DNA from 3 places in the Arthrobacter sp. P1_D12 genome. Region 2 is predicted to be linked to each of the others. Evidence: riboswitches for the same ligand, from Rfam matches in the RefSeq annotation. Region 2 holds a riboswitch; each other region holds the start of a gene.

Region 1 (10,185 bases), on a different contig from region 2:
GACGCCGGCCTGGCAGGCCTGGAAATCTACCACCGGGACAACCCCGAGGAGGGCCGGACGTTCCTGCGCCGCATCGCCGAACGCTATGGCCTGCTGATCACAGGGTCCTCCGATTACCACGGCGCAGGAAAGCCGAACCTGTTGGGCGAGAACCTGACCTCCGCAGAAGTCTTTGCCCGGATCGAGGAACTGGGCACAGGCTCGTCCGTGGTGCGCTGAAAAGCCGCCCCGGCCCCGGGTTGCGCTATCATTTAGCGTCCGTTTGAAGCCCCCCCGGGCCCCGAATAGCCGCCACAAGTGATAGCACAACGGGTGGGAACGGCGGGGCTCGCTGGAACGGCGGGGCGCGGTGAGAGCGGCGGGTCAGACCGTCGGGAAAGACGTGAACTGCGCCTGCGCGGCCAGGCGCTTGGCCATGACGTCGATGGCCGGCTGGTTCTGGTCCACGCACACGAACCTGCGGTCGAGTTTCGCGGCCACGGACCCGAGCGTGCCAGAACCTGCGAAGAAGTCCAGGCACCAGTCGCCCGGCCGGCTCGAGGCCGCAACCACGCGGCGGATCAGCCCCTCCGGCTTCTGCGTCGGGTAGCCGGTTTTCTCCTTGCCGGTCGGCGAAACGATCGTGTGCCACCACACGTCCGTGGGCAACTTGCCGAGCTCGCGCTTGGCGGGGGTCACCAGTCCGGGCGCCATGTAGGGCTCACGGTCCACCTCGGCGCTGTCGAAGTGGTACTTCGCCGGGTTCTTGACGTAGACGAGGATGTTGTCGTGCTTAGTGGGCCAGCGGTACTTGGCCCTTGCACCGTAGTCGTACGCCCAGATGATCTCGTTCAGGAAACATTCGCGGCCGAAGATCGCGTCCAGCATGACCTTTGCGTAGTGCACCTCGCGGTAGTCCAGGTGCAGGTACAGAGTGCCGTCGTCGGCCAGGAGCCGCCAGGCCTCCACGAGCCGGGGCTCGAGGAAGGACCAGTAGTCGCTGAACGCGTCGTCGTACTTGTGCAGCGCGCCCTTGATGGTGTCGTAGGACCGGCCCTTGAACCCGACGCGGTCACCCTCGCCGCCGGCGTTGAGCACCATCCTGGTTTCCTGGCGCCGCTGGACCCGGCCGGTGTTGAAGGGCGGGTCCACGTAAATCAGTGTGAAGGCGCCGTCCGGCAGCGTGGGGAGGTATTCCGCGTTGTCCGCGTGAACCACCAGGTTGCTGCCGTCCGGCGCCCAGACGGTGTCAGTCATGGAGGGGATTAGGCCTCGGCGCCGCTCGGCTGTGCGTCGCCGCCGGCCACTACCTCGCCGTTGCGGCGGCGGGTGCGGGTCCGGCGCCGGGCACGGGTCGCCCGGTCCACCTCGGTGGGGGCCTTCGCCGGAGCGGCGGCGGCAGCTTCCGGTCCCTGTCCGTTCGCGGGGGACGCCGTGGCGGCATCGGCCTCGGCGGGACGGCGACGGCGGTCGCCGGAGCGGCCGCCGGCTTCGGTGCCGCTGCGGCGCGAGTCACGTCCGCCGGTGCGGCTGCCCTCGCGGGCGCCGTCACGGCTGCTCGTGCGGCTGCCTTCACGGGCGCCGTCACGGCTGCTCGTGCGGCTGCCGTCCTTTGCGCCGTCCCTTCCGCTGTCCTTTGCGCTGGTGCGCGAGTTCTTCTTGCCGGTCTCGCCGAGGTCTTCGAGGACCTCCGCGTCGACGCCGGCCAGCACACGCTTGTCGCGCGGCAGCCGGCCCTTGGTGCCTGCAGGGATGTCGAGTTCCTCGAACAGGTGGGGCGAGGACGAGTAGGTTTCCACGGGCTCGGGGTAGCTCAGGCCGAGGGCCTTGTTGATGAGCCCCCAGCGCGGCATGTCGTCCCAGTCAACAAAGGTCACGGCGGTGCCCTTGTTGCCGGCACGGCCGGTGCGGCCCACGCGGTGCAGGTAGATCTTCTCGTCTTCGACGCACTGGTAGTTGATTACGTGGGTGACGTCGTCGACGTCGATGCCGCGGGCGGCGACGTCGGTGGCAACGAGGACGTCCACCTTGTTGTTGCGGAAGGCGCGCAGCGCCTGTTCGCGGGCGCCCTGGCCGAGGTCACCGTGGATGGCGGCCGCAGCAAAACCGCGGTCCACCAGTTCCTCGGCCACCTTCGCGGCGGTGCGCTTGGTCTTGGTGAAGATGATGGTCCGGCCGCGTCCGCGGGCCTGCAGGATGCGGGCTACCACTTCCACCTTGTCCATGCTGTGGGCACGGTAGATCAGCTGGCGGATGTCGCGCTTGGTCAGGCCCTCGTCGTCCGGGTCCGCGGCGCGGATGTGGGTCGGCTGGGTCATGTAGCGGCGGGCCATGGCGATGACCGGGCCGGGCATGGTGGCGGAGAACAGGAGCGTTTGGCGGACCGCGGGCGTGCCGGCGATCAGGGTCTCGACGTCCGGCAGGAACCCAAGGTCCAGCATCTCGTCGGCTTCGTCGAGGATGACGATCTTGACGTTCTTCAGGCTCAGGTGCTTCTGCTTGAAGAGGTCGATCAGGCGGCCGGGGGTGCCGACGACAACCTCGACGCCGTTCTGCAGCGCCTCGACCTGCGGCTCGTAAGCGCGGCCACCATAGATGGTGGCGATGCGGGCGTTGCGCTTCTTGGCGGCGTTTTCGAGGTCCTTGGCTACCTGGACGGCGAGCTCGCGGGTGGGCACGATCACCAGGGCCTGCGGGGCGCCGGGAACGGCCAGTTTGTCGAAGCCGGCGTCGTCGCGGCCGACGACGCGCTGCAGCGCCGGGATGCCGAAGCCGAGCGTCTTGCCAGTACCGGTCTTGGCCTGGCCGATGATGTCATGCCCTGCCAGTGCGACCGGCAGGGTCATGGCCTGGATCGGGAAGGGGTGGGTGATGCCGGCGTCGGCCAGGGATTCCACGATGTCCGCGCGGACATTGAAGTCGGCAAAGGTCTTCTCGGCAATCTCGTGCGGCTTTTCGTCCGAGATGATGGTCTCTTCGGGCTCGATGGTCTCCGTGCCGGACTCATCGGTCAGAAGCTGGTGCGTGTGCAATTCACTCACAGGGGAGTTTCCTTATTCATTTTGGGCTGCGCTGCTTGCTCAACGGGGCCGGCCATGGCGGCCGTTCCGGAGCACGCTCAGGCGCGCAAGCAATTCCAGTGGAAGCCGATCGCGGGCTATCTAAATGCTGGCACTGGGGACCAGCGGGTGTATCTCAAGATCGCGTAGGGGCGGGCTTGTTGAATTCGAAAATCATGGAAATCAACGACCGGGCATCCATTTCTACCTCTTCAGTCTAGCTGTACAAGGCGCGGATCCTCGACTGGGCGGGTGATTGCGCCTCGGAAGGTGACCGGGAGGGCGGCCGGCAGCGCTGGCTGGCGACGGCGTGGGGACGGCCCGCGGACCGCCAGCGGGCCGTCAGCCCACGAGCTCCAACTGGATTTCCCGCGTGGCGATGTCCGAGGACACCACCCGGACCCGGACTTTGGTGCCCGGTTCCAGCTCGCCGGGGCAGCGTGCGGTCACGGCGGGCTCGGCGATCTGGACGATCCCGGACGGGCCGTTTCCGTTGCCGTTGGTCTTCCCGTTGCCGTTGCTGGTGCCGTTGGTGCCCTTGGCCGGCTTGGGACCGGAGATGACGACAGCGTCGAATTCCTGGCCGATGTGGTTGACGAGCAGCGCCGCCTCAACGGTGTCCAGCGACAGCCGCTCCAGTTTCGCGGCCAGCTGGTCCGAGGTGCCCATGATGGCAGGGAGGGACGGCAGCGCCTCCCGGGCCCAGGCAGGAACTTCGGTGCCGTTGCTCAGGGCCTCGCAGATCACCAGCACGAAGCGGTCGACCAGCCGCCGCAACGGTGCCGTGGAATGGGCGTAGGCGGCGCCAATGGCGGCCTGGACGGCGGCGTTGGGCACTGTGCCGTCGAAGGGTGTGTATCCGGCACCGCGGAAGAGCATCCCGGCCGAATGCACAATGGCCAGCTGCCGGGGGTCCGTCGGGTCAAGGGTCCGCAGGTACTCGCCGTAGCGCATTTCCCCGTCCCAGGGCTTGCCGAGGGCGTGGGTCTGCCGGTGGAAGTGGCGCAGTGACGCCTCGTCCGGGGCGGGCATGGTGCGCAGGATGCCGACTTTGCCCTGGAGCATGAGCGCCGCGGCGGCCATCCCGGTCATGAGTGAAATCTGGGCGTTCCAGTCCTCCACCGGCAGCGGCGGGGCCGCCACGATCCGGTAGCCGCCGTCGGGCAGTTGCTGGATCTCCTGTTCCGGCATGTTCAGGCTCGCGCCGCCGCGCAGGCGTTCCAGTTCCACCCGTTTAATGCCTACTTCTTTCAGCAGCTGCAGCACGGGCGACGCGGTGCCGGCGTCGAGCTCGGCCTGCACGCCCTTGTAGTTGAGCTTCGCGCGGCTGCGGACCTGTGCCCGGCGCACGAGGACCGAGGCGACCTCTGCCGCGGCGTCGAGCTCGAACTCCCAGACGAAAGCAGCGCACAGCTGCCCGGCGAGCAGGCTGCCGGCGGCCTCGCTGATGATCTCCGGATGCAGCGGAATCCGGCCGTCCGGGGTGTAGAAGGTCTGGCCGCGGCGCCGGGTCTCGGCGTCGAGCGCCCCGCCCGGGGCGACAAAAGAGGGGACGTCGGCGATGGCATAGAAGACCTTGTAGCCGCCGTCGCTCCGTTCGATAAAGAGGGCCTGGTCCAAGTCGGTGGACGACGCCGGATCGATGGTCACGAACTCGACATGCGTGAGGTCAAGGTCCGGGAGCTTGTGCTCGGCCACTGCCGCCTCCGCGTCGCGCAGCACAACTTCGGGGAACGGGCCGGGCAGTTCCAGCGTGGTGCGCAACGCCTTGAGGGCCCCGGCAAGCTGGTTCTGCTGCTCGTGGACACTGGGGGTCAGGCGATGATGGGACACGAAAATCAGGGTAGCCCGATTTCCGCTATTAGTCTTGGATGATGAGCGCAACTGCGGACGATCCGGCCCTCTACAACAGCTTCATCGCCGACCTGCTGGGAGTCTTGGCGTACGGCGAGCTTTCCGCCTTCGAACGGCTGTCCTCGAGTGCCCGGTATTCGCCCACGCTGCATGACCGTGCGGTGCTGGGCAGGATGGCGGTGGTCGAGTTCCAGCATTACGAACTCGTCCGAACCCGCCTCGAACACATGGGCTTGGATACGGAGGCCGCCATGCTGCCGTTCCAGCCCTCGGTGGACCACTTCCACGAACGCACGCGCCCGTCGGACTGGTACGAGGCCCTCATGAAGGCCTACGTGATCGACACGGTCGCCGCGGACTTTTACGGCGTCGTGGGCCGGTACGTCGACGCCGCGACCCGTGAGTTGATCGGGCAGGTCCGCTCCACCGGTGAGTCCACGGCCGTGCTGCAGGCCCGCCTCAAGGCGGCCCTGGCCGATGACCCCCGGCTCGCGTCGCGCCTGGCGCTGTGGGCCCGGCGCCTGCTGGGGGAGGTCCTGAACCACGCCCAGCGTGTCAGCGCTGAGCACGCGTTCCTCGGCGGACTGTCGGGGCTGGACGACGCCGGCGCCCGGGCGCTGGTCAACGGCCTGGCGGCCGAACTCGCAGCGAATCACGCGCGCCGGATGACGGAGCTGGGTCTCGCCGGATAGTTTCAGTGCCGGCCGGTATTACGGGCCGGGGACCTGCTTAGGATGCGGCGGCGTCCAGCGCCGCCAGCAAGGCTCCGGCCGCGTGGGCCGGATCAGCGGCGTCGGTGATCGCCCGGACCACGACGATCCGCCGGGCACCGGCATCGACTACCTGCTCCACGTTACTGAGGTCGATCCCGCCGATCGCGAACCACGGCAGCAGGCTTTCGTTGACCTTGCCGGTTCCCTCCGTGTCCGCCCCGCCGATCGCCTGGGCGGCGTAGCGCACCAGATCGAGGCCGACGGCGGCGCGTCCGGGTTTGGTGGGCGTCGCCCACACGGGGCCAACACAGAAGTAATCGAGTCCTTTGCGGCCGGGCGCGGCAGCGATGGCGGCGTCCACCTGCTTCGGGCTGTGGGTGGACAGGCCGATCACGGCATCCTTGCCGAGAAAGCCGCGGGCGGCGTCGAGCGAAATGTCCTTCTGACCGACATGGAACACCGGAGCCCCGGACAGGGAGGCGATGTCCGCCCGGTCATTGACGGCCCACAGACGCCCGTGGCGCTGCGCTGCGGTGTGCAGGACCTCCAGCAGTTCCAGCTCCTCGGAGGCCTCGAGCGACTTGTCGCGCAACTGGATGATGTCCACGCCGCCGGCGAAGGCGGCGTCCACGAAGTCCTCGAAGTCGCCGCGGTCCCTGCGGGCGTCGGTGCAGAGATAGAGGCGGGCGGTGGTGTGGAGAGGGTCCTGGCTCATGGGACCAGCCTAGTTCCTCTAAACTGGGCGCATACCGCGGGAGCCCGCAGCAGCCATGTCGCCGCTGCCCGGCTGAGAGGGCGTCAGAGCCGACCGCTTGACCTGATCCGGCTAGTACCGGCGTAGGGAAGGAATTCTTCATGGGCACACGAGCAGGCCGTGCGGCCGGAGCCGCAAATGACGCCGCCGCCCAGGTTTGTGACACAGGGCCCGGTACCGCAGAGGGAATCATCGCGGGGGATTCGACTGCCGACGTGGCCGTGATCGGCGGCGGGGTGATCGGCCATGGCATCGCGTTCGAGGCCATCCGCTCGGGCCGATCCGTGGTCCTGATCGATGATGCTCCCGGCAGCGGAGCCAGCTGGGCCGCGGCCGGCATGCTGGCCCCCGTCAGTGAACTGCACTACCAGGAGGAGCAGCTCCTGGAACTGATGCTTGAGGCCTCCCGGTTGTGGCCAGGATTCGCTGCGGCTCTCGACGCCGGTGCCGCCGGCGCGGATTCCCCGGCGGGTACCGGCTACTTAACGACGCCGACCCTGGCGGTGGGGGCCGACGCGGCGGACCGGCGCGCGCTCGCGGACTTGAGGGAAGTCCAGCAGGCGTGCGGCCTGGCCGTGGAGCCACTGACAGTGCGCGAGGCACGCACCCGGGAGCCCCTGCTGAGTCCCGGCATCTCGTGTGCCTTCGAGATCCCGGCCGACCACCAGGTGGACCCCCGCCTGCTGATCACCCGGCTCGCGGGCGTGCTCGGTGCGGAAGGCGGCAGCTTCGTCCGGCGGCGCGCGGCAGGCCTGCTGTGGCAGGACGGACAGGTGGCGGGTGTGCGGCTGGCCGGCGGCGGTTCCGTGCGGGCAGCGGAAACCGTGGTCGCCAACGGGCTCGGCGCCGCCGGGCTCGAGGAGCTGCCCGCAGGACTGGCGCTGCCGCTGCGCCCCGTCTACGGCGACATCCTCCGGCTTCGCGTGCCCCCGCATCTGCAGCCGCTGCTCACGGCCACCGTGCGGGGCATGGTGCGCGGCGTCCCGGTGTACATCGTCCCCCGCCAGGACGGCACCGTGGTGATTGGGGCCACCCAGCGCGAGGACGGGCCGTCGGACCCCCACGCGGTTTCGGCCGGCGGCATTTACCAGCTGCTGCGGGATGCCCAGCAGCTGGTGCCCGCGGTCGCCGAGCTGGAGCTGCTGGAAGCCACGGCGCGGGCCCGGCCCGGCACACCGGACAACGCCCCGCTGTTGGGGCGGGTCGCACGACCGGACGGCGGGGACGTCCCGGGGCTCATCATCGCCACGGGATTCTTCCGGCACGGCGTCCTGCTGACCCCCGCCGCTGCAGTCGTGTGCCGGCAACTCATGGACTTCACGCCGGACCCGCGCTGGGCCGGGTTCCGCCCCGACCGTTTTTCCCGCATCCCGGATACGTCCGGGGACAGCCCCAAGAAGGAAGCAGCATGAACATCCGACTCAACGGAACGGAGCAGAGCGTCGCCGACGGCGCCTCCGTCTCCACACTCGTCAGCCAGCTCACGGGCCGGAGCATCGGCCCCGACGGCCGCGCTGCCGACGGGCGGAAGCTCGGTGTCGCCGTGGCCCGCAACGCCGAAGTGGTGCCGCGCAGCCAGTGGCACGCCACGGCGCTCGCCGACGGCGACGACGTCGAACTTGTCACGGCAGTCCAGGGAGGATGACCAGCATGAACGAGACGACGTTCGCAGGAACACAGGCCGTCCCCATGACCGGTGCGGTGGCCGATCCGTTCGTGGTCGACGGCGTAAGGCTCGGCTCCCGCCTCATCATGGGAACCGGCGGTGCGCCGAGCCTGGACGGGCTCGGGGCGGCGCTGGTGGCGTCCGGGACGGAGCTGACCACGGTGGCGATGCGCCGCTATTCGCCGGCGGAGACGGGCTCGCTGTTCCAGCTGCTCGAGGACCATCAGATCCGGGTGCTGCCGAACACGGCAGGCTGCTTCACCGCCAAGGACGCCGTCCTCACCGCCGAACTGGCGCGGGAGGCCCTGGAAACGGACTGGGTCAAGCTCGAAGTCATTGCCGACGAGCACACACTGCTGCCGGACGCCGTCGAACTCGTGGACGCAACCGAACAGCTGGTGGCCCGAGGCTTTAAGGTCTTCGCCTACACGAACGACGACCCCGTGCTTGCCCTCCGGCTCGAAAACCTCGGCGCGACGGCCGTGATGCCGTTGGGCGCCCCGATCGGCACCGGACTGGGCATCCTGAACCCGCACAACATCGAGCTGATCGTCTCGCGCGCGTCCGTGCCCGTGGTGCTGGATGCCGGGATCGGCACGGCTTCGGACGCCGCCCTGGCGATGGAACTCGGCTGCGACGCCGTGCTGTTGGCTACGGCGGTGACCCGTGCGCAGAATCCGGTGCTCATGGGCGAGGCCTTCAAACATGCCGTCATCGCCGGCAGGCTGGCGAAAGCGGCCGGCAGGATCCCGCGGCGGGAACACGCCCTGGCGTCCTCTTCAATGGAAGGCCGGGCCGAGTTCCTCTAACGCCCGCTCGGCCGGCGGGGCTGATCTGGTTGCACCGGCCGGACGTCCTGATCACCATTGCTCTTGATGACGCGCTGGCGCGATCATCCGAAGGCCCGGCCCGGCCCGGCCGGGTCGACGTGCGGCGGGGATGAACCAGGTATGCCGTCGGTCCGCATCCGGATGGTTCGCTGTCCTTGTGGATCAAGTGGTGGTGCGAGTAAGGCAGGGTCCCGTTAGCGCGCTGGAGACACTTTCACGAAGAATGGCGTTGCCACTTCTTTGCTTTTCCAGCTGCCCTTTTCGAGGTCAGGTGCCATCCCTTGCAGCCTCCGCATGGGTATACGCTCGCGGGCAACTTGCCCCCAGATGACGAGCCCTGCCGGATGATTTCTTGGAGGGCGCGGTTCGCGTGCCAGGGGGTGGAGTAGGTGATCTTGGTGCAGCTTGCCATCGGGCGAAACCCTTCTTGAAAGAGTACGCGCGTGGCTCATATCCACACTTGAGCGCCACCTAACAGTTGCGTCCCAGGTTCCACATGATTGTGTCGTTCAAGGCACAACGTATCGCAGCCCTAACTGCGTTGCAATCGTGAGTCTTCGGCCCAAGATTCTCTGAGAAATAGCTGCTGCTCCCAGAGCTCTTATTAACGACCTGTCCCGTTGCCGGGTTCCGGTGGTTCCGGCGCGGAACTACTACGTGATGGGGTGGCCTTCGCACCAGGACGCGGAGAGATTCGGCCGGTGTCCAAGACCTGGCCCTCGCCGCCGAGGACGACGGCGATCAAGTCGGAGTCGCAGCCGATATTGCGCGCGGTGGGGGCGGTGACGCGTCGGCGGGACTAGCCGTGGGCGCCGGGGTCACTCCAGGCGGAAGTATCTGTTCCGGCGGGGTGTCCGGGCGGGGTCGAGGTGGGGTGGCGGGATGAACCAGGGGGTCCCGGTGCGCATCTGGATGCTCCAGTGTTCCTTGTGGATCACGTGGTGGTGATGGGAGCAGAGCAGGGTGCCGTTGCCGGCTCCGGTGGTTCCGCCGCGGGACCAGTAGGCGATGTGGTGGGCCTCGCACCAGGATGCGGGGATCGTGCATTGCGGGAAGGCGCAGCCCTGGTCCCGGGCCGTGATGGCCTTGCGGATATGCGGCGGGAAGACGCGGGAGGCCCGGCCGATGTCCAGGATCTGGCCCTCGCCGCCGAGGACGACCGGGATAATGTCCGCGTCGCAGGCGATTTTGCGGATGGTGCCGGCGGTGACCGGGCCGGTGAACAGCAGCGTCCCGGTGCCGTGTCTGGTTCCCGTGCCGTGCTGTGCGGTGTTGGCAGGGCCGCCTGCTTCGGCGGGAGTCGTCCCGAGCCGGGTGAGCAGGTCCCGGT
Region 2 (10,185 bases):
CGGTGGGATGCTGACGGGCCAGCCGTGCGTCGAAATAGACCATCCCCTCGTCCATCAGGACGCCGCTTTCGACCAGCCGGGTGACCACGCGGCGGTAGACGGGCAGGCTGCCGAAGATCATCGTGGGACCCGAGCCCGGCCAGCGGTTCCAGGCCTGGGTGCGGTAGCTTTCGAATCCGGTCTCAGCCCCGTTCCAGTAGGGGGAATTCGCGCTGAGTGCTATCAGCACGGCCAGCTTGTCGCGGATCCGGTCCATTACCGCCACGCCCTCCTCCGGGGACTCCACAAAGGTGTGGACGTGGAGGCCGCAGGTCAGCTGGTTCCGGACGGTGAGCCCGAAGCGCTGCTGCATGGTCATATAGCGCGGATTCGGCGTCAGGTGGGTGGCTGAGCCTTGGGGCGACGTGGCCAGGGCCGCGACGCGCCCGCCGTGCGCCCGGGCGGCCTGGTCCGCAAGGGACCGGCCACGCCTGAGCTGCCGGAGCAGTTCCGTGTATTCCAGGCACGGATGCGTCTGGGTCTCGATCTGTTCGAGCTTGAGCTCGTAGCTGAAGTCGGCGCCTTCGTGGACCGGTTTCTGTGCCGGGAGAACCCTGGCGGCTTCCTGCTGCGGCGGCACCAGACTCGGCAGCATGAGCTCAGCGAGGGCAAGCAGCATCCCCGATTCGGGGTCCACTATCAGCAGTTCTTCCTCCACGCCGAAGGTGCGCATGAATCTATTGTGCGTCAGGATCCGCCGAAACGCCCCACACCAACGCGGGGCTCAGTCTTGGAAATACTCGATCTTCGCCCCGATGGTGTTCAGCCGCTCGGCCAGGTCCTCATAGCCGCGTTCAATGACATAGATGTTCCGCAGCTCCGAGACGCCACGGGCCGCCAGCATGGCCAGCAGCAGGCAGGCGGCGGGGCGGAGGGCAGGCGGGCAGCCCACCTCGGCCGCCCGCCACTTGCTGGGCCCGTTGACGTAAATGCGGTGCGGATCGAGCAGCTGGACCTGGGCGCCCAGCTTGTTGAGCTCGGTCAGGTAGATGGCCCGGTTCTCGTAGACCCAGTCATGGATCATGGTCTGGCCGTGGGCGTTGGCGGCGATCACCGCGAAGAAGGGCAGGTTGTCGATGTTCAGCCCGGGGAAGGGCATGGGGTGGATCTTGTCCTCCGGCGCCCGCAGCTCCGAAGGCTTGGTGGTGACATCCACCAGGCGGGTGCGGCCGTTGCGGGCAAAGTACTCCCCCGAAACCTCGAGCCGCTGGCCCATCTGCTCGAGCGTGGCGAGTTCGATTTCCATGAACTCGATCGGGACGCGGCGGATGGTGACTTCCGAGTTCGTCACGATGCCGGCGGTGATGAGGCTCATCGCCTCGATGGGGTCCTCGGACGGGAAGTATTCGATGTCAGCGTCGATCGACGGCCGGCCGGTGATCTTCAGCGTCGTGGTGCCAACCCCGGCGATGTCCACGCCGAGCATCTGCAGGTAGAAGCACAGATCCTGCACCATGTAGTTCGGGCTGGCATTGCGGATGATGGTGGTGCCACGGCGGTGGGCTGCGGCCATGATGGCGTTCTCGGTGACGGTGTCGCCGCGTTCGCTGAGCACGAAGGAGCGGTCGTGACCGTCCGACGGCGGCGCCTGCACCGCGTAGAACCCGGACTTCGCCTCCACGCTAAGGCCGAACTGGCGCAGTGCCTGCATGTGCGGCTGCACGGTGCGGGTGCCGAGGTCGCAGCCGCCGGCGTAGGGCAGCCGGTAGGTGTCGGCCTCGTCCAGCAGCGGGCCCAGGAGCATGATGACGCTGCGGGTCCGGCGGGCCGCCTCCACATCCATGGAGGCCAGGTCCAGGACGGCGGGGCGGCGGATCTGGAGGTCGTTCGCGTTGAGCCAGGTGCACTCGACGCCGATGCTGGTCAGCACCTCCACGATCCGGTTGACTTCCTCGATCCGGGCAAGCCGGCGCAGCGTGGTGGTCCCGCGGTTGATGAGGCTGGCGCACAACAGCGCGACGCCGGCATTCTTGCTGCTGTTGACGTCCACCGCGCCGGCGAGGGTGCGGCCGCCCTCGACGCGCAGGTGGGTCATCTGGGGCCGGCCCACCTTGACGATGCTGTGCCCGACGATCGCCTCCAGGCGCTGGATCATCTTCAGGCTCAGGTTCTGCTTGCCCTGTTCCATCCGGGCGATGGCGCTCTGGCTGGTGCCCAGCTCGGCGGCGAGTTGCCCCTGGGTCCAGCCCTTGGCGCCGCGCGCCTCGCGGAGCAGGATGCCTACATGTTCAGCAGTCGGTTGAGTCATGCTCCCGAAAATATCACGCATGATTTATAAACCACGGCAATTCCGGCCGGAATGGCGTCAATCTCACACGGATACCCACGCCATGCGATAACCGGCGGCGCCGGTCTACTGTCGCGTGAGGAAGACGAGGTTCCAGGTGCCCGCGCCGAGGGCCGCGGCGACGGCGGCGGCCGCGATGCCGAGCCCGCCCAGCAGCACCCAGGCATCGAGTCCGCTGAACGTGGAGGGCCGGGCCCAGGTCCGGGCGGCACCGCCGAACCCGCGGGCCTCCATGGTCACCGCGAGCCGCGAGGCGCTCCGGATCGCCTGCACCAGGAGGCCGAAACTCTGGCCCAGCGTGGCGCGGAACCGCTGACAGGGGTTGCCGCTCGAGCCCACGCCGCGGGCCCGCCGGGCCATGCCGATGGTCTGCCATTGCTCGGCCATGATTCCGACGAGCCGCATCGCGGCCAGGGTGCCCAGGACGAACCGGTGCGGCAGTTTCGCGTTCTGGGCCAGGGCGTCGGCCAGGTCCGTGGGGTCGGTGCAGCTCATCAGCAGCACCGCGGGCAATGCGATCGCGAGCCCGCGGAGCATGAAGCCGATCCCCAGCTGCAGGGAACCGGCGCTGACGGACCAGATCCCCGCATCGAGCAGGACTGGTCCGGAATCGGGCGCCAGGATGGCCGTGCTCCAGCCGCCCAGCGCCGCCGCGAGGATCAGCGGCCAGCCGCGCTGCCACAGCAGGGCCACAGTCAGGCCCGCCAGCGGCAGGAGCAGCAGTTCGAACGCCAGCGCCACCGACGCCGACACCCAGTCAATGGAGAGCGCCAGGACCAGGGTGATCAGGGTGACCGCCGTGAACTTGGCGAGCGGGTTGGCCCGGGTCAGCAGCGCATGGTTGCCGCGCAGGCTCAGTGCGTCCCTCACGGCGAAGCTCCCTCCCGCAGCTGAAGATCCGGGCCGGGAGCGTCCGCGGCTGCGGGTTCCCGTGGCCGGAGGCGGAGTTCGGCGCCACCGAGGACGGCGCTGAATTCGGCGTCATGCGTCACGGACACGACGGCGGTGCCGGCGTCGAGGAGCTCGGAGAGGAACGAGGCGAGTTCGGCCCAGGTATTGGCATCCTGGCCGAAGGTGGGCTCGTCCAGGACCAGCACCTGGGGGTGCGCCGCCAGCACCGTGGCTACCGAAAGGCGCCGCTTCTCGCCGCCGGAGAGCGTGTAGGGGTTGGCGTCCACAAGCTCTGTCAGCCGCAGCCGCTCCAGCAGTTCGTCCACGCGGTCTTCGCCGTAGCCGAGGTGGCGCGGGCCGAACATGAGCTCGTCGAGGACCTTGCCGGTGACGAACTGGTGCTCGGGCTCCTGGAAGACGGTTCCGATCCTGGCGATCAGCTGCTGGGCCTTCCACCGGTAGGGATCGGGTCCGGCGCCATCGCGTAAGCGGCCACTGGAGCGACCACTGGAGCGACCACTGGAGTGACCAGTGGCGGGACTGCTCAGCTCCGCCGTGGCCGAGACCGTTCCCGCGACGGGCCGCAGGAGACCGGCCAGCGTCAGCGCCAGGGTGGACTTCCCCGTGCCGTTCTGTCCGGTGATGGTCAGCGCCTCGCCGGCGCGGACCCGGACCGAAACCCCGGACTGGACCGGACGCGGCGCGATGGTGCGGAAGCCGTCGCGCAGCCCGGCCCGCCGCGGCCGCTCGCGGGACACCGCGAGCGCGTCGGCCGCGAGCAGAGTCTGTCCCGCGCCCCGCGCCGGTGTCCGCATCCGCGTCGCCGGGACGTAGCCCGGCACCCAGACGCCCGCACCGGTGAGCATGTCCCGCGCCTCGGCCAGGACCCGGTCCGGCGGTCCGTCAATCAAGACCGCGGAGTCCGTGGCGGACCCTGGCTGGAGCACCACGATCCTGTCCACCAGGTCTTTCCAGACCCCCACCCGGTGCTCCACGACCACCAGCGTGGCGCCCGTCTTGTCCAGGCAGCGGCCGACGGCGTCCCGGACCTCCAGGACGCCCGCGGGGTCGAGGTTGGCGGTCGGCTCGTCGAGCAGGAGCAGCCCTGGCCGCATCGCGAGGATCCCGGCGAGCGCCAGCCGTTGCTTTTGTCCGCCGGAGAGGGCCGCCGTCGGGTGGTCCAGCGGCAGCTGTCCCAGCCCGACGTCGTCGAGGGCCTCGCGCACGCGCGGCCAGATCTCCGCCGCCGGGACGGCGAGGTTCTCCGCCCCGAAGGCGACGTCGTCACCGAGGCGGGAGAGCACCACCTGCGTTTCCGGGTCCTGCTGCACCAGCCCGGCGCGGCCGCGCTGCGCCCGTGGCGCGGCACCGTCGATCAGGAGGCTGCCGGTCTCGTCTGTGTTCTCGGCGTCGCCGGAGTCGCCGGGGTCGCCGGACGCGCCGTCGCCCAGCACACCGGCCAGGGCGTGGAGCAGCGTCGACTTGCCGGCGCCGGAGGGCCCCAGCAGGAGCACGCGCTCCCCCGGCCGGATGTCCAGGTCAAGGCCGCTGACCGCGGGCCTGGTCCGTCCGGCATGCCGCCAGCCCCAGCCGCGGGCCGTGACGGCGGCCGGCCGGACGCCCGGTGAAGATCTCATGATTCTCTGCAGGATTCAGCGACGGGGCTCAGGAAAAGACGGGCTCCGTGGCGGCCTTGCGGGAGGCAAAGGAGCCCAGCACTCCAGTCTTCGCCAGGCCGCGGGTGGCGAGCCAGGCCAGTCCGCCGGCAATCACTGCGCCGGAGATCGTCGTGAAGACGATGTAGGCGAGCTTGTCGCCGGCCTCGTAGGCGATGTTCCAGCCCCACGGCAGGAATGAATCGTTCAGGCCGCAGAAGAGGCCCGCCCCGGCGCCGGCCAGCACGGAGACGGGCAGGTTGAACTTCTTGTAGAGGAAGGCCGCGAAGACCAGTTCGGCGCCGAGGCCCTGCAGGATGCCGGAGATCAGCACCGTGGTGCCGTACTGCGAACCCATGATGAGCTCGCCGGTGGCCGCGACGGTTTCGCAGAAGAGCGCGGCGCCCGGCTTGCGGATGATGAGCATGCCCAGCACCGCCGGGATCATCCAGCCGCCGGCGTAGAGTCCGCTCAACGGCGGGTAGACCGCGTTGACCGGAGTCGAGATCAGGTTCGCGCCCTGGGACCAGGCCCAGAAAATGACGCCGCCGGCAACGGCGATCAACGCGGCCACCACAATGTCCACCACACGCCAGCTGTAGTTGCGCCGGGCGGATGAACGGCTGGCGGAACCATGCTGTGCTGAAATATCTGTCATGTCGTCCTCCTGAGGAACAGGAGGGGAGGGTGCGCCGGCCGGTCTCGGCTTCCGCCGCCCTCCGCGCACCCTGAGAACTCGACTCCCTTGCGCCGGTACTAACCGGATCAGGTTCGAGGGTCTGCGGCTGTCCGCACTCTCAGCGCCCACCAAAGGTTTCCCCGGATTGTTCCGGCGATGCCCGACGGCGGCGCTCCCCTGTCGTAATTATTTTCGCCCTTGTGGACTGGCTCAGTTTACACCCGGACGGCCGGGTTTTCAGTGGTGTGCCGTCACAATCGTGGACCGGACGGCGGAAGTCCCGGCGGCCCGGAAAACCCTCTTGGTAGAGTCGTCGTGCCGGACCCCCGGACCCGCCAGCGGGCGGCCTCGTCACCCACCGGAAAGCTGGAATATTTTGTCGCACACACCGGTCACCCAAGATCCTTTCGGGGAATACGATCCCGACTCCAGTGAGCCGCAGCCGCAGGGTTCCCTGGCGGTGCTCATCGGCCGCGTGCTGGCCGAGATAGAGGCGCTCCAGTTCGCGTCGTTCAGCAAGGATGACGCCCTGGACCTCGGGCTCCTCCTTGTCGAGCTGGGCAGGCAACGCTCGCTGCCCATCGCCGTCGACATCACCAAAGGCGAGCAGGTGCTCTTCCACGCCGCGCTGGACGGCGCCACACCGGACAATGAGCGCTGGATCAACGCCAAGAAGCGCACCGCCATGCGGTACGAGGTCCCGTCCCTGCTGGTGGGCCTCCGGGCCCGCGCCGCCGGCGGAAGGATTGAGGACAACGCCTGGTGGGATCAGTCGGAGTTCGCCGCCCACGGCGGGGCGTTCCCCATCTACGTGCGCGGCACGGGCGCCGTCGCCGTCGCCACCGTCTCCGGCCTGCCCCAGAAGGCGGATCACGAACTCGTGGTCGAGGCCCTGCGGATGGTCCTCACCCCGGAACGCTAGGCTAGGGGAAAACCGTTCCCGTCCCAAGGAGACCGAAGAATGAACATCCTCATCAAGCTGCTCGGCACCGGCGTCAGCCTCCTGGCCGGCTTTGCCGGCACCAAGCTGGTGGACACCATGTGGGAAAAGTCCACGGGCAACAAGCCGCCCAAAGGCCAGGAGGACGACGTTCCCACGACCCTGCGCTCGGCCCTGACGTTCGCCCTGATCTCCGCATCGGTCAGCGCCATCATCCAGGTGCTCGCCAACCGCGGCACCCAGCGCGCGATCACCCGCTTCGCCAAGACCCAGGACGTCGTCTGACCTGACCCGACCAGCCGCGGCGCCCACCGCGGCAGTCGAAGGCCCCGGCCGCGTCCGTCGATGTGCCGGCCGGGTCCGCCGGGCCGTACGGGTCCGCCGGGCCGTACGGGGGCTCAGCGGTCGTCGTCGTCCGCTCCGTGCGTGGCCGCATGCTGGGCGGCCTTCTGGACTACCGCCTCGAGCTCGTCGGAGCTCAGCAGCTCCGGGTGCAGGTGCTTGGTCCGGTAGCCGGCCCGGCCCACCATGTGGGCGGACACGGGCACGGTGAGCAGCTGGAAGAGCCAGGCCACCAGCAGGACGGGCCACACCGACCAGGTGCGCATCTGCAGGCCGAGGGCCGCCAGCAGCAGGAACAGGCCGAGGACCTGCGGTTTGGTGGCCGCGTGCATCCTGCTCATGAGGTCCGGGAAGCGCAGCAGCCCGATGGCGGCCGCGAGGGACATCAGGGCTCCGGTCACCATGAACACGGCGGAGACGGCGTCGATCACTGTGTCAGGATTCACGGACGCCCTCCCGCCTGTCGGCCACGAACCGGGCCACGGTGACCGAACCGACGAAGCCGATCAGGGAAATCGCAACGAGCAGCATCAGGTTGTTCAGGTGCCGGTTGGCGGCCATGTCGATGCACAGGGCCGCGCCGAAGATGGCCAGCAGCACGTCGGCGGCCAGAACCCGGTCCAGCAGCGAGGGCCCCCGCGCGATCCGGACGATCGCCCCCGCGGCGGCCAGGGACAGTACGACGGCGGTCACCGTCAGGACGGTCTGCATCATGCGGCGGTCTCCTGTGTCAGTGCGGAAAGTTCGGCTTTGGTCCCCATGATCCGGATCAGCCCGGCCTCGGTGTCCCGGACCTCTTTGCGCAGCTTGGCCGCGTCCTCGGCATTGCGGACGTTGATGCCGTGGATGTAGAGCGTGGACGTCGACCTGTCCACCTCCACCACGAGGGACCCGGGAATCAGCGAGATCACGTGCCCGGTGGCCGTGACCAGGAGGTCCGAATGGCTTCGGAGCGGCACGGCTACGACCGCGCTGACCACGTTGGGGCCGCGGACCACGGCCAGGTACAGGACCTGGCAGCTTGCCGCGACGACTTTTCCGAGGAAGATGAGGGCGAACGGCACGGCGCGGAGCACGTTGAAGCGGCCGCCGAGTTCCACCGGGGGCAGATAGAAAATGCGCGCCACGAGCACCGCGATGAGGGCGCCGAAGAGGAGATTGCCCGGGCTGAAGTTCTGCCAGAGCGCGCCCCAGACAAAGACGAGCCAGACCAGCAGCGGCAGTTCCTGGCGCAGCGAGATCCTTTTCCGGTTCATTTCCCGCCGCCCTCCCGGACCTGCACCGGATGGAGCGACGGAGGCACCGGCGGCACGGGCGCATCCGGGCCGAGCACGGCCTGGATGTAGGAGGTCCGGTCCAGCATCTCCTGGGCGGACTGGTCGGCCACCCTGAACAGCGGCCCGGCAAAGACCGTCAGAGCCACGCCAAAGACCACCAGGCCCAGGGTGGAGCCCACCATGGTGCGGGGCAGCAGGGTCACATTCGTCTTGCCGGCCCGGTCACCCGTGGCGGAGTCGGCCGGCGCTGCCAGGAGCACCGGATCGGGGTGTTCGGCGTCCCCGGGCTTGCGCCAGAACGCCCGGTTCCAGACCCTCGCAATCGCCAGCAGGGTCAGCAGGCTCGTCAGCACGCCGCCGATCACCAGGGCGTAGGCCAGCGGCGTCCCCAGTTCCACGCCTGCCTGAAGCAGCCCCAGCTTGCCCAGGAAACCCGAGAACGGCGGGATTCCGGCGAGGTTCATGGCGGGAATGAAGAACAGGACCCCCAAGACCGGGGAGAGCTTGGCCAGTCCCGCCACGCGGTCCATGGACGAGCTGCCGCCACGGCGTTCAATCAGGCCGGTCACCAGGAACAGGCTGGTCTGGACAGTGATGTGGTGGGCCACGTAGAACACCGCGGCGCCCAGGCCGGCCACGGTGGACATGGCCAGGCCGAACACCATGTAGCCAATATGGCTGACCAGGGTGAAGGACAGGAGCCTCTTGATGTCACTTTGGGCCAGGGCGCCGAGGATGCCCACCACCATGGTCAGCAGCGCCGCGACCATGAGCGGGGCGTTGAGCGCATCCCCCGGGAAAAGCAGCGTTTCCGTGCGGACCATCGCATAGACGCCCACCTTGGTCAGCAGCCCGGCAAACACCGCGGTGACCGGGGCCGGGGCGGTGGGGTAGGAGTCAGGGAGCCAGAAGGACAGCGGGAAGACGGCGGCCTTGATGCCGAAGGCCACCAGCAGCATGACGTGCAGCAGCGTCCGGGTGCCCTGGTCGAGGTCGCCGAGCTTGATGGCGAGGTCCGCCATGTTGATGGTTCCGGTGGCGCCGTAGATCATGGCGATCGCGATCAGGAACAGCACCGAGGACACGACGGAGACCACCACGTAGGTCACGCCGGCCCGAATGCGCGGGCCTGTCCCGCCGAGGGTGATGAGCACGTAGCTGGCCGTCAGCAGGATCTCGAAGCCGACGTAGAGGTTGAAGAGGTCTCCGGTGAGGAAGGCGTTGGACACCCCGGCCACGAGGATCAGGTAGGTCGGGTGGAAGATCGAGACCGGCGCGTCGCGGTCGCCGTCGGCCATGCCCTGTCCCGTTGCGTAGACCAGCACCGCAAGGCTCACGGCCGAGGACACCACGAGCATGAGGGAGGAGAACTGGTCCACCACCAGCACGACGCCCCAGGGCGGCAGCCAGCCGCCGATGTTCACCGCGGCCGTCCCGCCATCCCAGACGGAGGCCAGCAGCCAGCATTCCAGCAGCAGTGTCAGCGTCAGCACGGCGATGCTGACCGTGCGCTGGACCCGCGGGTGATGGATGAGCAGGAAGGTCAGGGCGGCGCCCAGGATGGGGAGTACGACGGCGAGCGGGGCAAGGCTGGTGATGTTCACTCTCCGCCTCCTTCCGGGCTGGGGTCAACGTTGAGGGAGCCGGGCTGCTCTTCAGAAGCGGCCTTGTCGGCCCGCACGGGGCGGTCACCGGACATGACCGTAGCCAGCGGGAACTCCGAAGTCTCGACCGGGATCACGGAGTCATCCTCGGCATCGAAGCTTGGCGTTTCCGCGACGCGGCGGTCCTCGGCGTCGTCCTGGATTTCATCCTGGCGGGCCAGGACCCAGGTGCGGTAGATGATGCCCAGCATGAACGCCGTGACGGCGAAGGAGATCACGATCGAGGTCAGGATCAGGGCCTGCGGCAGGGGGTCGTTGTAGTCCCCCGCCGGGGTGTCCTTGTCGAAGAGCGGCGCCAGCCCGGCGTAGCCGCCGGTGGCGAGGATCAGCAGGTTCGTGGCGTTGGCCAGCAGCATGAGGCCCAGCAGGACCCGGGTGAGGCTGCGTTCGAGGAGCAGGTAGATGCCACAG
Region 3 (10,185 bases), on a different contig from region 2:
ACGAGGACGAGGACGCCGGCAACCGCCGTCGGCGCCGCAGCCGCGGCCGGCGCGGCCGCACCCGCACCTCTGCCGAGTCCGACACCGAGTCGGAAGGCACCGAAGAAGAGGGCGACGAAGGCTCCGAGGTAATCCTTGAAGACGGTGTGACCTCCCGCCGCCGCCGCCGCCGTCGCCGTGGAGACCAGGACCTGGAGCTGACCGGCGGGGAAGGCGACGATCCGCCCAACACGGTGACCCGCGTCCGTGCGCCGCGGGCCATGGCCGAGGCGCCGGTGAACAACCGCGTCACATCCGTCAAGGGCTCCACCCGCCTGGAAGCCAAGAAGCAGCGCCGCCGCGAATCCCGCGACACCGGCCGCCGCCGTACCGTCATCACCGAGGCCGAGTTCCTGGCCCGCCGCGAGTCCGTGGACCGCCAGATGATCGTCCGCCAGCGCGACGACAGAATTCAGATCGGTGTCCTTGAAGACGGCGTCCTGGCCGAGCACTTCGTGTCCAAGACCCAGCAGGACTCCCTGATCGGCAACGTCTACCTGGGCAAGGTCCAGAACGTGCTGCCCTCCATGGAAGCCGCTTTCGTGGACATCGGCCGCGGCCGCAACGCCGTGCTCTACGCCGGTGAAGTGAACTGGGAGTCCGTCAACCTCGAGGGCAAGCAGCGCCGCATCGAGAACGCGCTGAAGTCCGGCGACTCCGTGCTGGTCCAGGTCACCAAGGACCCGGTCGGCCACAAGGGCGCCCGTCTCACCAGCCAGATCTCACTGCCCGGCCGGTACCTCGTGTACGTGCCCGGCGGTTCCATGACCGGCATCTCCCGCAAGCTGCCCGACGTCGAACGCAACCGCCTCAAGCGGATCCTCAAGGACCGCCTGCCCGAGGACGCGGGCGTCATTGTCCGCACCGCGGCCGAGGGAGCTTCCGAGGAAGAGCTGACGCACGACATCAACCGCCTCCGCGCGCAGTGGGAAGGCATCGAGAGCCAGTCGACGTCCACCAAGATCCTCGCCCCCGAGCTGCTCTACGGCGAACCTGACCTGACCATCAAGGTGGTCCGGGACGTCTTCAACGAGGACTTCTCCAAGCTGATCGTCTCCGGCGAGGAAGCCTGGGACACCATCGAGGCCTACGTCACCTACGTCGCACCGGACCTCGTGGGCCGGCTCGAGAAGTGGACCAAGGACACGGACATCTTCGCGGCCTGGCGCATCGACGAGCAGATCCACAAGGCCCTGGACCGGAAGGTCTTCCTGCCTTCGGGCGGTTCGCTCGTGATCGACCGCACCGAAGCCATGACCGTGGTCGACGTCAACACCGGCAAATTCACCGGCTCTGGCGGCAACCTCGAGGAAACCGTCACCAAGAACAACCTGGAAGCGGCCGAGGAAGTCGTCCGGCAGCTGCGCCTGCGCGACATTGGCGGCATCATCGTGATCGACTTCATCGACATGGTGCTCGAATCCAACCGCGACCTCGTGCTGCGCCGCATGGTGGAGTGCCTGGGCCGGGACCGGACCAAGCACCAGGTGGCCGAGGTGACCTCGCTGGGCCTCGTGCAGATGACCCGCAAGCGGATGGGCACCGGGCTGCTGGAAGTCTTCGGCGAACAGTGCGAAACATGTGCGGGCCGCGGCATCGTCACCCACGACGAGCCGGTGGAGCACCGCCGCGCCAACACGGTCGCCGCGGAGCACTATGTGCCGCGCACCGAGGCGCAGCCTGCTGCCCGACCGGAACGCAAGAGCCGTCGCCGCGGCAGGGGAGGCCAGGGCGGAGAGACCGCGCCGGCCGCACCCGCGCCCGTCCACGCCGAACCCACCGAGGCCGAACGCCACGCCAAGGCCGAGGCCACCCGGGCCGCGCTGGCCAACATCGCTGCCGCAGCGCACGCCGCGCACCTGCACGACGGGGAAGCAGCCGCAGCCAGCGACGCCGGGGCCCGCCAGGCCGCCGTCGACGCCGTCACGCAGCTCGCAGCCGCCGACGAGGCAGCCGGCCGCCCCGCAACGGTGCTGACGTTTGGCGGCGAGCAGGTGGCCCTGCCCTTCGTCGAGCACGCGGAGGACGCGCCGTCACCGGCCCTGACCCTGGACCTGCTGACCGAGGCTTTCGCAAACCTGGGCGAAGCAGAGGCCGGCAAGCCGGACCAGACCGCCGGCCAGGCCGCCGGTCAGGCAGTGGCTGTTGCCGCACCGGAAGCCACGGCGCCCGAGGCGCCGGCGGCCGTCCGCGCTGCGGAGGCGCCGGCGTCACGCACGGCTGACACCACGACGCTGCGCGGCCGCCGCGCACGCCGCAACCGGAGTGCCAGCCGCGCCCAGGGTGCAGCCAACGAAACCTCCGTGGAGCACCGCGAGGCAACCCGGCCGGCCGCGGCCGGATCGGTCCACGAGGCCAAGGCTCCCGCTGCGGCCAGGCCTGCGTCCCTCCCGGCCGGCAACGAGCCGATCATCCTCGGCGTCGGCGTGCCGGCGTCGGAGCTGTAGTCCTCCGCGACTGACCACGTCCCCGTCCGGTCATTATTTCGACTGGTCGGGCTGCGGGTCCGGGTCAGGGCAGACGTAACATACGTCCGCCCGGGCCCGGGCCCGCTCGTGCGTTAACGGGTCCGCAGGGTGGCAGCGGCTAGGCTGGAACACTGACACGGGGTGCCGGGCATCGGGCCGGCTGAGATCCAGACCCGTTGAACCTGTCCGGTTAGCACCGGCGAAGGGATGTCTGCCTTGTCCGCGAGACCGAATCCGTCCGAGTTCCTCCCGCCCAATTTTCTGCACAGCGAGTCTCTGCCGACGCCGCCGCGCATTCCCCGTGTGCTGGCCATCGCCGGCTCCGATCCCTCCGGCGGGGCCGGAATCCAGGCCGATCTGAAGAGCATCGCGGCGAACGGCGGCTACGGCATGGCTGCCATCACCGCCCTGACAGCGCAGAACACCCAGGGCGTGCGTGCCGTCCACGTTCCCCCGGCGGCGTTCCTCACGGCGCAGCTGGACGCCATCAGCGACGACATCGGCATCGACGCCGTCAAGATCGGCATGCTCGGTGACGCCGCCGTGATCGACGCCGTCCGCGTCTGGCTGGAAAAGATGCGCCCCGCCGTCGTGGTCCTGGACCCGGTGATGGTCGCCACCAGCGGGGACCGGCTCCTGCAGGAATCCGCCGAGGCCGCCCTGCAGGGCCTCCTGCCGCTGGCGGACCTCATCACGCCCAACCTCGCCGAACTCGCCATCCTGCTCAAGGAGCCCGTCGCGGCCGACTGGTCCGAGGCCCTGGCGCAGGGCAAGCGGCTGGCCGCCCTGACCGGCACCACTGTCCTGGTTAAGGGCGGACACCTCCAGGGCGGCGGACCGGGGGACGGGCATGCCCACGACGTCGACGGCCACGACGCCGGCCACGACGCCGAAGCCGGCAACGGCGCCGCGGACGGCTGCCCGGACGCGCTGGTCAACACCGGCGGCCTGCTCGGCCAGGAAACGGTGGTGGTGCCGGGGGAGCGGATCGCGACGCGCAACAGCCACGGCACCGGCTGCTCCCTGTCCTCGGCCATGGCCACCGTGCAGGCCCGGGTGGGGGACTGGGAAGCGGCGCTGCGCGAAGTCAAACCGTGGCTGCTGGGCGCGCTCCGAGAAGCCTCGGCCCTGGACGTCGGCACCGGCAACGGCCCGGTCCACCACTTCCACCACCTCCAGCACCTCCAGGGCGGGCAGGCCCTCAAAGACGGCCAGCGCGGCCAGCACCGCCCGGCCGGGCACGGTCCTGCGGCGGGGGAGTTCGCCGCAGCCCTGCGCGCAGGAGCCGCGGGCGATCTTGAGGCGATCTACGCCCTCGACTTCGTCCGCGGACTGGCCGACGGCACCTTGCCCGAACACGAGTTCGCGTACTACCTCGCCCAGGACGCCATCTACCTCAACGGCTACTCCCGGGTCCTGGCCCGGGCCGCGGCGATTGCCCCCACCGAGGCCGAGCAGTTGTTCTGGGCCCGTTCGGCGCAGACCTGCCTGGAAGTCGAATCCGAGCTGCACCGGTCCTGGCTTAGCGCCCGCCCCACGGCCTCCACCCTGGGCCCGGTCACGAAAGCGTATGTGGACCACCTGCTGGCCGCCTCGGTCTCCGGCAGCTATGGCGTCCTCGTGGCGGCGGCGCTGCCCTGCTTCTGGCTCTACGCCGAGGTCGGTTCCACGCTGCACCGGGAGTTCCTGGCCGGCGGCGCCCCCTGGGAGCACCCCTACGCCGGCTGGCTGCGGACCTACGCCGACGAGGACTTCGCCGCCGCGACCCGGCAGGCCATCGCGTACACGGACACGGCGGCCGGGCGGGCATCGGAGAGCGAGCGGGAGGCCATGGCCCTGGCCTTCCGGCAGTCATCGCGCTACGAAGTGGACTTCTTCGACGCGCCGCGGCTGTACGCCTGACGCGAGCTGGTCCGGACTACCGGTACGATGGTGGGGCACGGTTCCGGAAGTCGTTGCGGCAACACAGCTCAGGATGGTCAAGATCCCGGCCAAGAACATTGGCGGGGACTTTGCATCAAGACGCTGTGGCGCCTATCACGGACTACCCGCCGGAACCAGCCTCATTTGCGGCCGAAGGCAAAATTAGCGTATTCTAGATCTTCGGTGCTTACGCCAACACTTGGGTTATGACCCTGAGAACAGTCCACTTGGAATTCCAAATGGATTTGTTCCGGGGGTAGCTCATGGGTTCCCCCGGGGAATCCACCGGCGTTGAGGCACAGCGTGAGCCGGTCCAAACAATTTGGCCCCTGGTTCCGCACGCAAATCTAGTAATAAACGTCGAGAGAAGTGAGTTCCCCAGTGGTGTACGCGATTGTCCGCGCAGGCGGCCGCCAAGAGAAGGTTTCCGTTGGAGACTTCGTTACCCTGAACCGCGTCCCCGGTGGAGCCGGCAGCACCTTTGAGTTGCCCGCACTGCTCCTGGTGGACGGTGACAAAGTCACGTCTGCTGCTGCGGACCTGGCCAAGGTAACGGTTACGGCTGAGATCCTCGAAGACCTCCGTGGTCCGAAGATCGTCATCCAGAAGTTCAAGAACAAGACCGGTTACAAGAAGCGTCAGGGCCACCGTCAGGAACTGACCAAGGTCAAGATCACCGGTATCAAGTAACTCCTCGTTACTGTTCAGGTTCCAGCAGATTCCCCAGAATTTTTGAAGGCAGGCATTTCAAATGGCACATAAAAAAGGCGCGAGTTCCACTCGCAACGGTCGTGACTCCAACGCCCAGTACCTCGGCGTCAAGCGCTTCGGTGGCCAGGTAGTTTCCGCAGGCGAGATCATCGTCCGCCAGCGCGGCACCCACTTCCACCCGGGCGCCGGCGTAGGCCGCGGCGGCGACGACACCCTGTTCGCCCTGACCCCCGGTGCTGTCGAGTTCGGCACCCGCCGTGGTCGCCGCGTTGTGAACATCGTGGCTGCTGCAGCTGCAGAGTAACAATAAGTTCTAAATCGGTGGGGCGGGCCATTAGGTCCGCTCCACCGGTGTTTTAACCGCATTACAATCATCTTGGGCCCCTTTGGGGGGCCGGGGAACAGCACTGAGGAGATCCACGTGGCGAGCTTTGTAGACCGGGTAGTACTGCACGTATCCGGCGGTACCGGCGGTCACGGCTGTGTCTCCGTCCACCGCGAGAAGTTCAAGCCCCTCGGCGGTCCCGACGGCGGCAACGGCGGCAACGGCGGCGACGTCATCCTCCGCGTTGACCCCCAGACCACCACCCTGCTCGACTACCACCACGCGCCCCACCGGCACGCCACCAACGGCGGCCCCGGCATGGGCGACTGGCGCGGCGGCAAAAACGGCGAAACCCTGATCCTTCCGGTGCCGGTGGGCACCGTAGTGAAGTCCAAGTCCGGCGACGTCATCGCCGACCTCGTGGCCGAAGGCGACGAATACATCGCCGCCGCCGGCGGCATCGGCGGCCTCGGCAACGCCTCCCTGTCCTCCCAGAAGCGCCGCGCGCCCGGCTTCGCGCTGCTCGGCATCGAAGGCGAATCCAGCGACGTTGTCCTGGAACTGAAGTCCATCGCCGACATCGCCCTCGTCGGCTTCCCTTCGGCCGGCAAGTCCAGCCTGATCGCCGCAATGTCCGCCGCCCGGCCCAAGATCGCGGACTATCCCTTCACCACCCTCATCCCCAACCTCGGCGTCGTCCAGGCCGGTGAAGTCCGCTTCACCATCGCCGACGTCCCCGGCCTGATCGAGGGCGCCAGCGAGGGCAAGGGCCTGGGCCACCACTTCCTCCGCCACGTCGAGCGGTGCGCCGCCCTGGTGCACGTGCTGGACTGCGGCACGCTCGAATCGGACCGCGATCCGCTCTCCGACCTCGCCATCATCGAGGCCGAGCTGGAGAAGTACGCTGTGGACATGAGCTACAGCGGGTCCGACGGCGAGGTCGTTCCGCTGAACCACCGCCCCCGCCTCGTGGCCCTGAACAAGGTTGACCTGCCGGACGGCAAGGACATGGCCGAGTTCGTCCGCCCGGAGCTCGAATCCAGGGGCTACAAGGTCTTCGAAATCTCGGCGACGAGCCACGAAGGCCTCCGCCAGCTCGGTTTCGCCATGGCCGAAATCGTCCAGGCCGCCCGCGACGCCGTCGCCGCGACCCCGCCGAAGGTACACGCCCCCGTGCTGCGCCCCCGCGCCGTCAACGAGACCGGCTTCACGATCCGCCGCGAGGAAAAGAACCTCGAGCCGCTCTTCCGCGTCCTGGGCGACAAGCCCGTGCGCTGGGTCAAGCAGACAGACTTCACCAACGAGGAGGCGATCGGCTACCTCGCCGACCGCCTGGCCAAGCTCGGCGTCGAAAATGAACTGTTCAAGCAAGGCGCCAAGCCGGGCGACATGGTGGTCATCGGCGAGGACGACGGCGTCGTCTTCGACTGGGAGCCGACCATGATGGCCGGCGCCGAGCTGCTCGCCTCGCCCCGCGGCACCGACGTGCGCTTCGCCGACATCGGCGACCGCCCGACGCGTGGCCAGAAGCGCGACGAACAGCAGGAACGCCGCGACGCCAAGGCCGCCGCCCGCGCCGAGCTCGAAGCCGAACGCAAGGCCGGCATCTGGACCGAATCCGTCAGCGGCCGCCGCGCGCGGCAGCCGCTCAAGGAGAGTGGACTGGGCGAAGCCGATGACGAGTAAGACCGTCGTCGAGCACGGGTCCCAGCCGCTCAGCGCTCAAAACATCGGTGCCCAAAACATCGGTGCCCAGACCATCAACGCCCCGGACCGCACCGCGCTGTCCGGGGCGCGCCGGATCGTCGTCAAGGTCGGCTCGTCCTCGCTGACTTCCATCAAGGGCGGGATCTCCGAAGAGGCCCTGACCGGGCTCGCCGACGCCCTGGCGCACAAGCGCAACGCGGGCGCGGAGATCATCCTGGTGTCCTCCGGTGCGATCGCCGCCGGCCTCGCCCCGCTCGGCCTCGAGAAGCGCCCCCGCGACCTCGCCACCCAGCAGGCCGCCGCCAGTGTGGGCCAGGGCCTGCTGATGGCCCGCTACACCCACGCCTTCGGCGCGCACGGGGTTACCGTCAGCCAGGTGCTGCTGACCGCCGATGACTTCATGCGCCGCAGCCAGCACACCAACGCGTTCCGCGCGCTGGACCGGCTGCTGAACCTCGGCGTTGTCCCGGTGGTCAACGAAAACGACACCGTAGCCACCCACGAGATCCGCTTTGGCGACAACGACCGCCTCGCGGCCCTGGTGGCACACCTGGTCCGCGCCGACGCACTCGTGCTGCTGTCCGACGTCGACTCCCTGTACGACGGTCCGCCGTCGCATGGCGCCAAGCGGATTCCGCATGTGTCCGGCCCCCACGACCTCGACGGCGTCTCGATCGGCAGCACCGGAAAGGCCGGTGTGGGCACGGGCGGCATGGTCACCAAGGTCGAAGCCGCCAGCATCGCCGCTGGTTCGGGCATCCACGCCCTCGTAACATCCACGGCCAATGCGGCCGCCGCGCTGGCCGGCGAGGACGTGGGCACATGGTTCTCCGTCAACGGGGCGCGCAAGCCGATCCGGCTCCTGTGGCTGGCCCATCTGGCATCCGTGCGCGGCACCCTGGTGCTCGACGACGGTGCCGTCAAGGCCGTCCGCGACCGCCGCACCTCGCTTCTGCCGGCCGGAATCGCCGCGGTGAAGGGCGACTTCGAGGCCGGCGACGCCGTGGAGATGGTGTCCGTGGACAACACCGTGATTGCCCGCGGGCTGGTCAACTATTCGGCCGCCGAGCTGCCCCAAATGCTGGGCCGCTCCACCCATGAGCTCGGCAAGGCACTGGGCCGCGGATATGACCGCGAAGTTGTTCATGTTGACGACCTGGTGCTGGTCTAGGTTCCCCCGGCGCCTAAACTGGAAGCATGACTGAGGCCCTGACTTCCGCTGCCGTGACTGATGTGCCTGCCGGCACCGTTCCCGCCGGTACCGCCGCGCCCGCCCAAGGGTTCGCCGCGGCGCCGGATCCGGCAGCTGCCCCTGGCACGGCAACGGAGACCGAAGCAGCCGTCCACGCGATCGCAGACCGCTCACGCCACGCCGCCCACAGGATGGCACGCGCCAACCGGGCCTGGAAGGACCGGGGCCTGCGCGCCGTCGGCAAGTCGCTGGTGGATCACAAGCACCAGATCCTGGCCGCCAACGCCAAGGACGTCGCGGCCGGCCGGGCCGCCGGTACCAGCGCCGCCCTGCTGGACCGCCTGACGCTGACCGACTCACGCATCACGGCCCTCGCCGCCGCACTGGAAAACCTCGCCACCCTGCCCGACCCCGTCGGAAACGTCGTGCGGGGCCAGACCCTCCCCAATGGGCTGCGCCTGCGCCAGATCAACGTACCCATGGGCGTGGTGGCCGCGATCTATGAGGCCCGCCCGAACGTCACGGTTGACATCGCCGGACTGGCCCTCAAGAGCGGCAACGCCGTCATCCTGCGCGGGGGATCCGCCGCCGCTGCCACCAACGCCGCGCTGATCACCATCCTGCGGGATGCGCTGGAATCGGTGGGCCTGCCCGCTGATGCCGTCCAGACCGTTGACCAATACGGCCGCGACGGCGCCAACGCGCTCATGCGGGCTCGCGGCCGGGTGGACGTGCTCATTCCCCGCGGCGGGCGCGACCTTATCCAGACCGTTGTGACGAACTCCTCCGTGCCGGTCATCGAGACCGGTGAAGGCAACGTGCATATCTTCCTGGACGCTTCCGCCGGCGAGGAAATGGCCGTGGACATCCTCCTCAATGCCAAGACCCAGCGGCCCAGCGTCTGCAACACCGTCGAAACGCTCCTGGTGCACTCCAAGTCCACCGTCCTTCCCGCGGTCGCCTCCGCATTGCGGGCAGCCGGGGTCACCCTGCACGTGGACCAACGCGTCCGCGCCGCACTGCCGGCCTCGATCCAGACCGTGCCGGCCACGGACGACGACTGGGCCACCGAATACATGAACCTGGACCTGGCCGTGGCCATGGTGGACAGCCTGGACGAGGCCGTCAGGCACATCCGGAAGTGGTCCACCGGCCACACCGAAGCGATCCTGACCAACGACCTCGCCAACGCCGAGCGCTTCATCGCCGATGTCGATTCGGCCGCCGTGATCGTGAACGCCTCCACCCGCTTCACCGACGGCGGCGAGCTCGGCCTCGGCGCCGAAGTGGGCATCTCCACCCAAAAACTCCATGCCCGCGGCCCCATGGGACTGACCGAGCTGACCACGACCAAGTGGATCGTGCAGGGCGAGGGCCAGATCCGGGGCTAGCAACGCTGTAACATGGAACGGAAGACCGGAACGGCGGACACCTCCGCCGTCGTCAAATTTTGAACTCACTAGGGGAGAACATGCTGTCGCAGCAGATCGCCACTTTCGTCGCCGCCGCCGGCGAATCGGGCCACGAGGAACTCGCACCGCTCATTGCACCGCCGTTTGTCATTGGCGGCACCATGTTCGCGATCCTGGTGGTCCTGCTGATGATCACCCTGTCCTACTCCAACCTGGGCCGGCGCCACGTGGCTGTCGAGGAGCACTCGGACCCGCACCGCCAGCACCCGAACAAGCACGATCACGGCCAAGGTCACTAATATTTCCGCCCCCACGAAGCAGCGCGGCGCCCAGCGCCGCCTGCGTCTGGGTGTGATGGGTGGCACGTTCGACCCCATCCACCACGGACACCTTGTCGCGGCCAGTGAG

Evidence for each region. Region 2 has a riboswitch for thiamine pyrophosphate ahead of AC1DZV_RS14745 (ECF transporter S component). Riboswitches for the same ligand answer to the same signal wherever they lie in the genome.
Region 1: linked by a shared signal. The riboswitch ahead of thiO (glycine oxidase ThiO) and the one ahead of AC1DZV_RS14745 (ECF transporter S component) in region 2 are both predicted to bind thiamine pyrophosphate.
Region 3: linked by a shared signal. The riboswitch ahead of AC1DZV_RS16875 (bifunctional hydroxymethylpyrimidine kinase/phosphomethylpyrimidine kinase) and the one ahead of AC1DZV_RS14745 (ECF transporter S component) in region 2 are both predicted to bind thiamine pyrophosphate.

The regions. Positions count from the first base shown of each region.
Region 1 covers NZ_JBFUAR010000005.1:405,558-415,742, forward strand. The annotation lists gene AC1DZV_RS06370 (PHP domain-containing protein) at 1-219, shown strand, start outside; gene AC1DZV_RS06375 (DNA-methyltransferase) at 364-1,236, opposite strand; gene AC1DZV_RS06380 (DEAD/DEAH box helicase) at 1,245-3,020, opposite strand; gene AC1DZV_RS06385 (RNB domain-containing ribonuclease) at 3,381-4,871, opposite strand; gene AC1DZV_RS06390 (ferritin-like fold-containing protein) at 4,910-5,584, shown strand; gene thiE (thiamine phosphate synthase) at 5,622-6,320, opposite strand; TPP riboswitch at 6,347-6,467, shown strand; gene thiO (glycine oxidase ThiO) at 6,461-7,771, shown strand; gene thiS (sulfur carrier protein ThiS) at 7,768-8,004, shown strand; gene AC1DZV_RS06410 (thiazole synthase) at 8,010-8,834, shown strand; partial or broken gene AC1DZV_RS06415 (DUF222 domain-containing protein) at 9,674-10,185, opposite strand, start outside.
Region 2 covers NZ_JBFUAR010000018.1:135,427-145,611, forward strand. The annotation lists gene AC1DZV_RS14725 (glutamate--cysteine ligase 2) at 1-712, opposite strand, end outside; gene AC1DZV_RS14730 (UDP-N-acetylglucosamine 1-carboxyvinyltransferase) at 764-2,287, opposite strand; gene AC1DZV_RS14735 (energy-coupling factor transporter transmembrane component T family protein) at 2,393-3,196, opposite strand; gene AC1DZV_RS14740 (ABC transporter ATP-binding protein) at 3,193-4,854, opposite strand; gene AC1DZV_RS14745 (ECF transporter S component) at 4,883-5,530, opposite strand; TPP riboswitch at 5,597-5,740, opposite strand; gene AC1DZV_RS14750 (heme-degrading domain-containing protein) at 5,928-6,473, shown strand; gene AC1DZV_RS14755 (DUF4235 domain-containing protein) at 6,513-6,776, shown strand; gene mnhG (monovalent cation/H(+) antiporter subunit G) at 6,890-7,237, opposite strand; gene AC1DZV_RS14765 (MrpF/PhaF family protein) at 7,269-7,547, opposite strand; gene AC1DZV_RS14770 (Na+/H+ antiporter subunit E) at 7,544-8,089, opposite strand; gene AC1DZV_RS14775 (Na+/H+ antiporter subunit D) at 8,086-9,714, opposite strand; gene AC1DZV_RS14780 (Na(+)/H(+) antiporter subunit C) at 9,711-10,185, opposite strand, start outside.
Region 3 covers NZ_JBFUAR010000023.1:75,743-85,927, forward strand. The annotation lists gene AC1DZV_RS16870 (Rne/Rng family ribonuclease) at 1-2,486, shown strand, start outside; TPP riboswitch at 2,635-2,732, shown strand; gene AC1DZV_RS16875 (bifunctional hydroxymethylpyrimidine kinase/phosphomethylpyrimidine kinase) at 2,715-4,409, shown strand; gene rplU (50S ribosomal protein L21) at 4,812-5,120, shown strand; gene rpmA (50S ribosomal protein L27) at 5,182-5,445, shown strand; gene obgE (GTPase ObgE) at 5,563-7,152, shown strand; gene proB (glutamate 5-kinase) at 7,142-8,344, shown strand; gene AC1DZV_RS16900 (glutamate-5-semialdehyde dehydrogenase) at 8,371-9,756, shown strand; gene AC1DZV_RS16905 (hypothetical protein) at 9,837-10,076, shown strand; gene nadD (nicotinate-nucleotide adenylyltransferase) at 10,078-10,185, shown strand, end outside.